Regions from separate parts of the Streptomyces sp. NPDC016640 genome, predicted to be linked through region 2. Evidence: riboswitches for the same ligand, from Rfam matches in the RefSeq annotation. Region 2 holds a riboswitch; the other holds the start of a gene.

Region 1 (4,377 bases), on a different contig from region 2:
GCCGGCGCGGGTACGCCGACCAGCCGGCGACGATCAGCTTCGGCCTGCTCTCCTTGGCGAGGCGCTCGACCTCGGCCATGTCGACCCGGCCGTCGTCGCCGACGTGGTAGGCGACCACGTCGTAGAGCTTGCCGGAGAAGTTGATCTTCATGCCGTGGGTCAGGTGCCCGCCGTGCGCGAGGTCCAGACCCATGATCGTGTCACCGGGCTGGAGCAGCGCGAACATGGCGGCGGCGTTGGCCTGGGCGCCGGAGTGCGGCTGCACGTTGGCGTGCTCGGCGCCGAAGAGCTCCTTGACCCGGTCGACGGCGATCTGCTCGACCACGTCGACGTGCTCGCAGCCGCCGTAGTAGCGGCGGCCGGGGTAGCCCTCGGCGTACTTGTTGGTGAGGACCGAGCCCTGGGCCTCCATGACCGCGACCGGGGCGAAGTTCTCCGAGGCGATCATCTCGAGCGTGGACTGCTGGCGGTGCAGTTCGGCGTCGACCGCGGCAGCCACCGCCGGGTCGAGCTCGTGCAGGGGCGTGTTCAGAACGGACATGCGGTGACGACTCCTCAGCCCGCGACGTGCGCGTCGTACTCGGCGGCGGTCAGCAGGTCGTCCGGCTCGTCCGTGACCCGCACCTTGAACAGCCAGCCACCCTCGAAGGGGGCCGAGTTCACCAGCGACGGGTCGTTCACCACGTCCTCGTTGACCTCGGTGATCTCACCGGACACGGGGGAGTACAGGTCGCTGACCGACTTGGTCGACTCCAGCTCGCCGCAGGTCTCGCCCGCGGTCACGCCGTCACCGACCTCGGGGAGCTGGACGAAGACCACGTCGCCGAGCGCGTTGGCCGCGTGCTCCGTGATGCCGACCGTCGACACGCCGTCCTCGGCGGCCGACAGCCACTCGTGCTCCTTGCTGTAACGCAGCTGCTGGGGATTGCTCATGGCCTGGATTCTCCTGTATGCGGGGGCTGCTGGTGACGGGGGGAACCGCGCGAAGCGCGCGTGAGCGGGCACGGCGCGGGAACGACGGGGCCGGCCCGGGTGCCGGCCGGATGCCCGGGGACCGCTACGACGGTGTCACTTCCGCCGCTTGTAGAACGGCAGCGCCACGACCTCGTAGGGCTCGTGGCTGCCGCGGATGTCCACGCCGACGCCCTCGGTGCCCGGCGCCGCGTACGCCGCGTCGACGTAGGCCATCGCGATCGGCCTGCCCAGCGTCGGGGAGGGGGCGCCGGAGGTGACCTCGCCGACCACCTCGCCGCCGGCGACGACCGCGTACCCGGCGCGCGGGACCCGGCGGCCCTCGGCGACCAGGCCGACCAGCACGCGGGGCGGCGTGGCGGCGGCGCGCCCGGCGGCCTCGGTCAGCGCCGCGCGGCCCACGAAGTCACCCTCCTTCTCGAACTTCACCACCCGGCCGAGACCGGCGTCGAAGGGGGTCAGGGAGGTGGTCAGCTCGTGCCCGTACAGCGGCATGCCCGCCTCCAGGCGCAGTGTGTCCCGGCAGGACAGCCCGCACGGGACCAGGCCGGCGTCCTCGCCCGCCTCGGTCAGCGCCTGCCACAGCGCCACCGCGTGCTCCGGCTTCACGAACAGCTCGAAGCCGTCCTCGCCGGTGTAGCCGGTGCGCGCGACGAGGGCCGGCACGCCGGCGACGGTGCCGGGCAGGCCGGCGTAGTACTTCAGGCCGTCGAGGTCGGCGTCGGTCAGCGACTTCAGGATGCGGGGGGACTCCGGGCCCTGGACGGCGAGCAGCGCGTAGGCCTCCCGGTCGTCGCGCACCTCGGCGTCGAAGGCGGCCGAGCGCTCCACCAGCGCGTCGAGCACCACCTGCGCGTTGGAGGCGTTGGCGACCACCATGTACTCGGTCTCGCCGAGCCGGTAGACGATCAGGTCGTCCAGGATGCCGCCGTCCTCGCGGCAGATCATGGTGTAGCGGGCGCGGCCGGGCTTGACGCCCCCCATGTCGCCGACGAGGGCGTGGTCGAGGAGCGCGGCGGCCTGGCGGCCGCCGACCGTGATCTCGCCCATGTGGGAGAGGTCGAAGAGGCCGGCCCTCGTGCGCACGGCGTTGTGCTCGTCGCGCTCGGAGCCGTAGCGCAGGGGCATGTCCCAGCCGGCGAAGTCGGTCATCGTCGCGCCGAGCGCGCGATGCAGGGCGTCGAGCGCGGTCCGGCGGGGTTCGGTACTGCTCATCGGGCGTTCTCCCAAGGCGATGGGGGTCCCTCCCGCGCGAGTTCGTCCGGGCGTGAGGGAGGGCGAGGGCGTGTCCTCCCCATCTGTCATCGGAACCTGAGAGGTTCGCCGTGACCGCCCGCGCGGGGCGGGAAGCACGGCTTGCACCGTGGGTGGGACCGGCGCGGTACGACCGCGGCGGCCCGCTTTTCAGATGTGCCTCGCCCGCGCGGTAACGGGGCCTGAGAGATTCAAGGGAGGGACTTGCTCCTTCGGCGCCCCGGCGGCAAACGGTGCCGGGGACTCTCCCGCGCGGATTCAAACGGCCGGTATGCAGTTGGCGCGCACATCATTGCACGCATTGTGCGGGTGTGGCAGGGGGACCCTTCCCAGGGGGTGCACAGTGCGTACGGGCCCGGTCACGGGCGGCTGTGACAGGCCTGTTTCAGGAAATGGACGAAAACGAGAGCACCCGGCATTACCTTCTTTTTACACTCGGTGGGGACCGGGACGTGTATCCGGCCCCAGGGGAGGACGATCACGGTGAACAGGACCACGGCGTGCGCCACCACCACGGGGGTCGCGCTGCACCAGCAGCCGGCCGCACCGGTCCGTCGGGCCCGCGGCGCGCTGCCGGCGCCCGTCGTCCGTGATCTGCGCGAGCGGGCCGGCCGCAGCCCGCGCGCCCTGCTCTTCGGGCCCCGTGACGTCGTCGTGGTCACCGGGCTGCCCGGCAGCGGCAAGTCCACGCTGATGCGGCGCGCGGTGCGGGGGGTCGGCATCGACTCCCAGGACGCCCGTGACCGCTGGGAGCGCCGGATGCCGGACTTCCTGCCGTACGCCGTCTACCGCCCGCTGGTCCGCCTCGCCCACTACGCCGGGCTGCGCCGCGCGCTGCGGGCCGGCGAGGGGGTCGTCGTGCACGACTGCGGCACGCAGGCCTGGGTGCGCCGCTGGCTGGCCCGCGAAGCCCGCCGCCGGGGCGCCGGCCTGCACCTGCTGCTGCTCGACGTCACCCCCGGGGAGGCGCTGGCCGGCCAGCGCGAGCGCGGGCGCGGGGTCTCCCGGTACGCGTTCCGACGTCACCGCGCGGCGAGCGACCGGCTGCTGCGGGCCGTGGAGCGCGGGGAGGCGCCGGCCGGCTGCGGTTCGGCGGTCCTGATCGACCGGGACGCGGCGAACACGCTGCGCCGCATCGGCTTCACGGGCTGACCCCGACGGCCGGACCGGGCGTGCCCACCGGACCGGGCGGACCGGGCGCGGCCCCGCGTCGCAGCGGTTAGCCTTTCCAGCCACAGCAGTGGTTCCAGGCGAGTGGCAGGCAGAGATGGACTTCCCGGCGGACTTCCCGGCGCAGACGCATCCCCATCCGCACGGTGGATGGCCCGGCAACGAGCTGGAGGAGGTGCTCTCCGCCTCCCTCGGCGTCCCCTCGGCCGGGGGCAGGATCATCGAGGTGCTGGGCCGCAGCTTCGTCTGGGTCCCGCTGCCGAACGGCGGCGGCCCGGACAGCGGCCCGCTCGACCTGCCCACGATGGAACTCCAGGGCCAGGCGTACGTCCCGGTGTTCAGCTCGGAGGAGCAGTTCCGCCAGGTCGTCGGCTCCCACGCGGCGTACACCGTCGCGCCCGCCGTGGAGTTCGCGCGTGGTCTGCCGCCGCAGGCCGGGATCGCGGTGAACCCCGGCGGTGTGGTCGGCATCCCGCTGCCGCCGGCGGCCGTGGCCGAGCTGTGCCGGGCCGGACGCACCCCGCTGGACGGCTCGGCGAGCGGCGGCCGGGTCCGGCTGTTCGAGCCCGACTGGCAGGACGACCCGGTCGACTTCCTCGGCGCGGCCTCGGCCGAGTTCGCCTCCCTCGGCGTGGTGACCAGCGCCCGCCGCTGTCTCGCCGCGATCGAGACGGCCGACCCCGTGCTCTTCGTCGGCGTGGAACTCTCCTCGTGGGAGGGCGACGCCCGCACCCTGCCGATGGAGGCGCTGGGCCGCGCCCTGGGCCGTGTGCCGGTGCGGTGGCCGGTCAACCTGGTGCTCCTGGACGTGACCCGGGACCCGGTGGGGGAGTGGATGCGCACCCACGTCCGCCCCTTCCACCAGCAGCCGTGAGGACCCCGCCCGCGGGCAGCCACGCGGCGCACGGACAGCGGCCGCCCGGGCGCGGGCGGCTTAAGCTAGGTTCATTGGCCGGCTGGTGTTGTACGGAGGGGCGATAC
Region 2 (4,377 bases):
CACCTCCGCGCAGATGTCGGCGACGTGCTCCTCGAACACGCCGTGCGTCGACGGGTAGGTGATCATCAGCACGGACAGCTCGTCGCGGTACTGCGCGATCTTCGCCCGCAGGTCCGCGACGTCGATCTCGCCGTCGTCGGACGTCTTGACGACCACGACCTTCATGCCGGCCATCACGGCGCTCGCGGCGTTGGTGCCGTGCGCGGAGGACGGGATCAGGCAGACGGTGCGCCGCTCGTCGCCGTTGGCCCGGTGGTAGCCGCGTACGGCGAGCAGGCCGGCCAGCTCGCCCTGGGAGCCGGCGTTGGGCTGGAGGGAGACCTTGTCGTAGCCGGTGACCTCGGCGAGCCGCTCCTCCAGCTCACGGATGAGCGTGAGGTAGCCGCGCGCCTGGTCGGCGGGCGCGAAGGGGTGCAGCTGCCCGAACTCGGGCCAGGTGACCGGCTCCATCTCGGTGGTCGCGTTGAGCTTCATGGTGCAGGAGCCCAGCGGGATCATGCCGCGGTCCAGCGCGTAGTCGCGGTCGGCGAGACGGCGCAGGTAGCGCAGCATCGCCGTCTCGGAGCGGTGCTGCCGGAAGACGGGGTGCGTCAGGTACTCGTCGTTGCGCAGCAGGCTGTCCGGCAGCGTGTCCCGCGCGGCCGCGTCCAGGGCCTCGACGTCGCCCTCGGTGCCGAAGGCGCTCCACACGGCGGTCAGCCGGTCCCTGGTGGTGGTCTCGTCACAGGCGATCGAGACGTGGTCGGCGTCGACGAGGCGCAGGTTGACGCCGTTGTCACGGGCGGCGGCGACGACCTCGGCCGCCCGCCCCGGGACCCGCACGGTCAGTGTGTCGAAGTAGGAGCCGTGCACGATCTCGGCTCCGCCGGCCCGCAGCCCCTCGGCGAGGACCGTGGCGTACCGGTGGGTGCGGCGCGCGATGAGCCGCAGTCCCTGGGGGCCGTGGTAGACCGCGTACATCCCCGCCATGACGGCGAGCAGCACCTGGGCGGTGCAGATGTTGCTGGTGGCCTTCTCGCGGCGGATGTGCTGCTCGCGCGTCTGCAGGGCGAGCCGGTAGGCCTTGTTCCCCTCGGCGTCGACGGAGACGCCGACGAGCCGTCCGGGCAGGCTGCGCGCCATCTTCTCCCGCACGGCCATGTAGCCGGCGTGCGGCCCGCCGAAGCCCATCGGCACGCCGAAGCGCTGGGTGGTGCCGACCGCGATGTCCGCGCCCAGCTCGCCGGGGGACTTCAGCAGCGTGAGGGCGAGCAGATCGGCGGCGACGGTGACGAGCGCGCCGAGCTCGTGCGCCTGGTCGATCACGGACTTGATGTCGCGTACGGCACCGGAGGCGCCGGGGTACTGGATCAGTACGCCGTTGATCTCACGCTCGGCGATCCCCGCCGGGATGCCCTCGCTCAGGTCGGCGACGACGACCTCGACGCCGGTCGGCTCGGCGCGGGTCTCGATCACGGCGACGGTCTGCGGCAGGGCGTCCGCGTCGACCAGGAACAAGCCCTTCTTGTTCCTGCCCATGCGCCGCATCAGCGCCATCGCCTCGGCGGCGGCGGTGCCCTCGTCGAGCAGGGAGGCACCGGAGGTCGGCAGGCCGGTGAGCTCGGCGACCACGGTCTGGAAGTTCAGCAGCGCCTCGAGCCGCCCCTGCGAGATCTCCGGCTGGTACGGCGTGTAGGCCGTGTACCAGGCGGGGTTCTCCATGACGTTGCGCAGGATCACGGGCGGGGTGAAGGTGCCGTAGTACCCGAGCCCGATCATGGAGCCGAGCACCTCGTTGCGGTCGGCCAGCGACCGCAGCTCGGCGAGCACCTCGGCCTCGCTCCGCGCGCCCGGCAGGTCCAGCGCGTCGGCGTTCTTGATCACATCCGGCACCGCGGCGGCCGTCAGTTCGTCGAGCGAGCCGTAGCCGACCTGCGCGAGCATCTTGGCCCGCGCCTCGTGGTCGGGGCCGATGTGGCGCTGCTCGAAGGGCATGGCCTGTTCGAGCTCGGAGAGCGGAGTGCGAGGGGCGGTCATTGCGGAGGCCTCCTGGTCTGACGACCTTCGAGGGGCACCACGGCGCGGGTGCCCGGACGGCCTCCCCCTCTGTCATCTCGACCTGAGAGCTTCACCGGACCACCCGGGGGCGTCCGGCTTTCACCGTCGGTGAGAGCGGAAGCCGTCGACACCCGCCCTGCTTTCCAGAGTGACCTCGTCCGTGCGGTACGTGTGCCTGAGAGATTCCGGGGAGGATTTGCTCCTTCGGCGCCTCCGATGGTGTCTGGAGGACTCTCCCGCACGGGATCAGCAGCCGTTTGCCAGCGTACCAGCGAGCACAACACCGGGGCCTTCGAGTGGCCGCACAGCCGATTGTGCCGTTTTGTGGTGGTTACGGAGGAGTGCGCGACGAATGGAGGACCCGTGCAGACCGACATCGACCCACGCCATCTGATCGGCCGCAAGGCGTTCGACCTCAGGGGAACGCGGATCGGCACGATCGACGAGGTCTACCTCGACGACGCCACCGGAGTGCCGGAGTGGGCGGCGATACGCACCGGGCTGTTCAGCAGGGACGCCTTCGTGCCCCTGGAGCCCAGCGAACTGGTCGACGGCGCCCTCCACGTCCCCTTCGAACGCGCCGTCATCAAGGACGCCCCCGACTTCGGCGTGGGCCGCCACCTCTCCCCCGAACAGGAACTCCAGCTCTACCACCACTACGGTCTGGACGTCGCCGCGCCTCCCCCGCTCCCGGACCACACCTTCGGCAAGCTCGCGGGCAGGGACGAACCGGCCTGACCGCCCGCCGGAGACCCTCGCCGTTCACGACCTCTCCGACGGCACCCCGCCGGCCTTCACGCCCCCGCCCTCCTGGGCGGTGTGCGGCACCAGCGGGAGCGGTTCCGCCGGCTCCAGTTCCGGGTCGTCGACCCGGAAGGTCCTCACCCGGCCCGGAGACGAGCCGGGCGTCTCGAAGCGCACCGTGACCCGGCCCAGCCCGCTGCCCTGCACCCACCCGTGCCCGTGCGCGGTGTGCCGTACGTCGTGCCCCGCCGGCCATCGCCGCTCGGCGGGTGCCCGCTGCTCGGCCGCGGGCGCGGCCTCGGGCTCCTCACCGGGAGGGCCGTCCTCGCGCACCCCGGCCGCCTGCGCGAACAGGTCCTCCTGCGTGTAGTCGGCCAGTCCGCTGACCCCCACCCCCAGCAGCCGCACCCCGCCCGTCGTGTCCACCGAGTCCAGCAGCCGCGCCGCGGCCTCCCGCACCACCGCCGTGTCGTCCGTGGGCCCCCGCAGCGTCTCCGACCGGGTGAGGGTCGAGAAGTCGTACCGCCGCACCTTGAGCACGATGGTCCGCCCCGACAGTCCGGCCCCCCGCAGTCTGTGCACGCACCGGTCCGCGAGCCGCCGCACCTCCGTGCCGACCCGCGCCCGGTCGTGGATGTCCACGTCGTACGTGTCCTCGACCGACACCGACTTCGTCTCCCGCTCCGCCACCACGGGGCGCTCGTCCCGCGCCAGCGCCATCGCGTACAGCCCGTGCCCGTGCGCCTTGCCCAGCAGTCGTACGAGCTCGTCCTCCCCGGCCTCGGCGAGCTCGTCGACCGTGTGGATCCCGGCCCTTCTGAGGTGGTCTCCGGTGGCCGGTCCGACGCCCGGCAGCGTCCGGACGGACAGCGGACCCAGCAGCGCCCGCTCCGTGCCCGGCTCGATCAGCACCATCCCGTCCGGCTTCGCCCGCTCCGACGCGATCTTCGCCAGCATCTTGGAGGCAGCGAGCCCCACCGACCCGGTGAGGCCGGTGACCTCCCGGATGTCCGCGCGCAGCTTCGCCCCGGCCAGACGCGCCGACCGCTCGTCCCGGGCCGTGCCGCCCGCCTCCAGGTCGACGAACGCCTCGTCGAGACTGAGCGGCTCCACGAGGGGTGACAGGGCCCGCAGCAGCGCCATCACCTGCTCGCTGATCGACCGGTAGAGAGCGAACCGCGGCACCAGATACGCGGCGTTCGGCGCGAGCCGCCGGGCCTGCGCCATGGGCATCGCCGAGTGGACGCCGAAGACGCGGGCCTCGTACGAGGCGGTGGCGACCACACCGCGCGGCCCGAGCCCGCCCACGACGACGGCCTTCCCGCGCAGGCTCGGCTTGGACGCCTGCTCCACCGAGGCGAAGAAGGCATCCATGTCGAGATGCAGGATCGTGGGCGCGGATCTCACATCCTCGATGCTGCCCTACGCCACTGACAACGCCGTCCTCGGCACCGTCCTAGACGGCCTTGTTCCGCCGCCGCGCCAGCTCGTCCATCGGGTTGTGGCCGACCAGGGTCTCCCCGGTGTCGACGCGCTCGCCGTGCAGCTGGGACAGCGCGCTCTCGACGTCCCGCCACACCACGCCCACGGCGATCC

What was found. Region 2 has a riboswitch for glycine ahead of gcvP (aminomethyl-transferring glycine dehydrogenase). Riboswitches for the same ligand answer to the same signal wherever they lie in the genome.
Region 1: another riboswitch for glycine. It lies ahead of gcvT (glycine cleavage system aminomethyltransferase GcvT); the one in region 2 lies ahead of gcvP (aminomethyl-transferring glycine dehydrogenase).

What each region holds. Positions count from the first base shown of each region.
Region 1 is NZ_JBIBRG010000009.1:272,525-276,901, reverse strand. Features, by position in the region: gene glyA (serine hydroxymethyltransferase) at 1-541, opposite strand, end outside; gene gcvH (glycine cleavage system protein GcvH) at 556-933, opposite strand; gene gcvT (glycine cleavage system aminomethyltransferase GcvT) at 1,069-2,187, opposite strand; glycine riboswitch at 2,387-2,487, opposite strand; gene ACF07S_RS20890 (AAA family ATPase) at 2,710-3,378, shown strand; gene ACF07S_RS20885 (enhanced serine sensitivity protein SseB) at 3,494-4,270, shown strand.
Region 2 is NZ_JBIBRG010000028.1:18,340-22,716, forward strand. Features, by position in the region: gene gcvP (aminomethyl-transferring glycine dehydrogenase) at 1-2,016, opposite strand, end outside; glycine riboswitch at 2,191-2,286, opposite strand; gene ACF07S_RS33055 (PRC-barrel domain-containing protein) at 2,401-2,775, shown strand; partial or broken gene ACF07S_RS33060 (DNA polymerase IV) at 2,694-4,188, opposite strand; gene ACF07S_RS33065 (MerR family transcriptional regulator) at 4,238-4,377, opposite strand, start outside.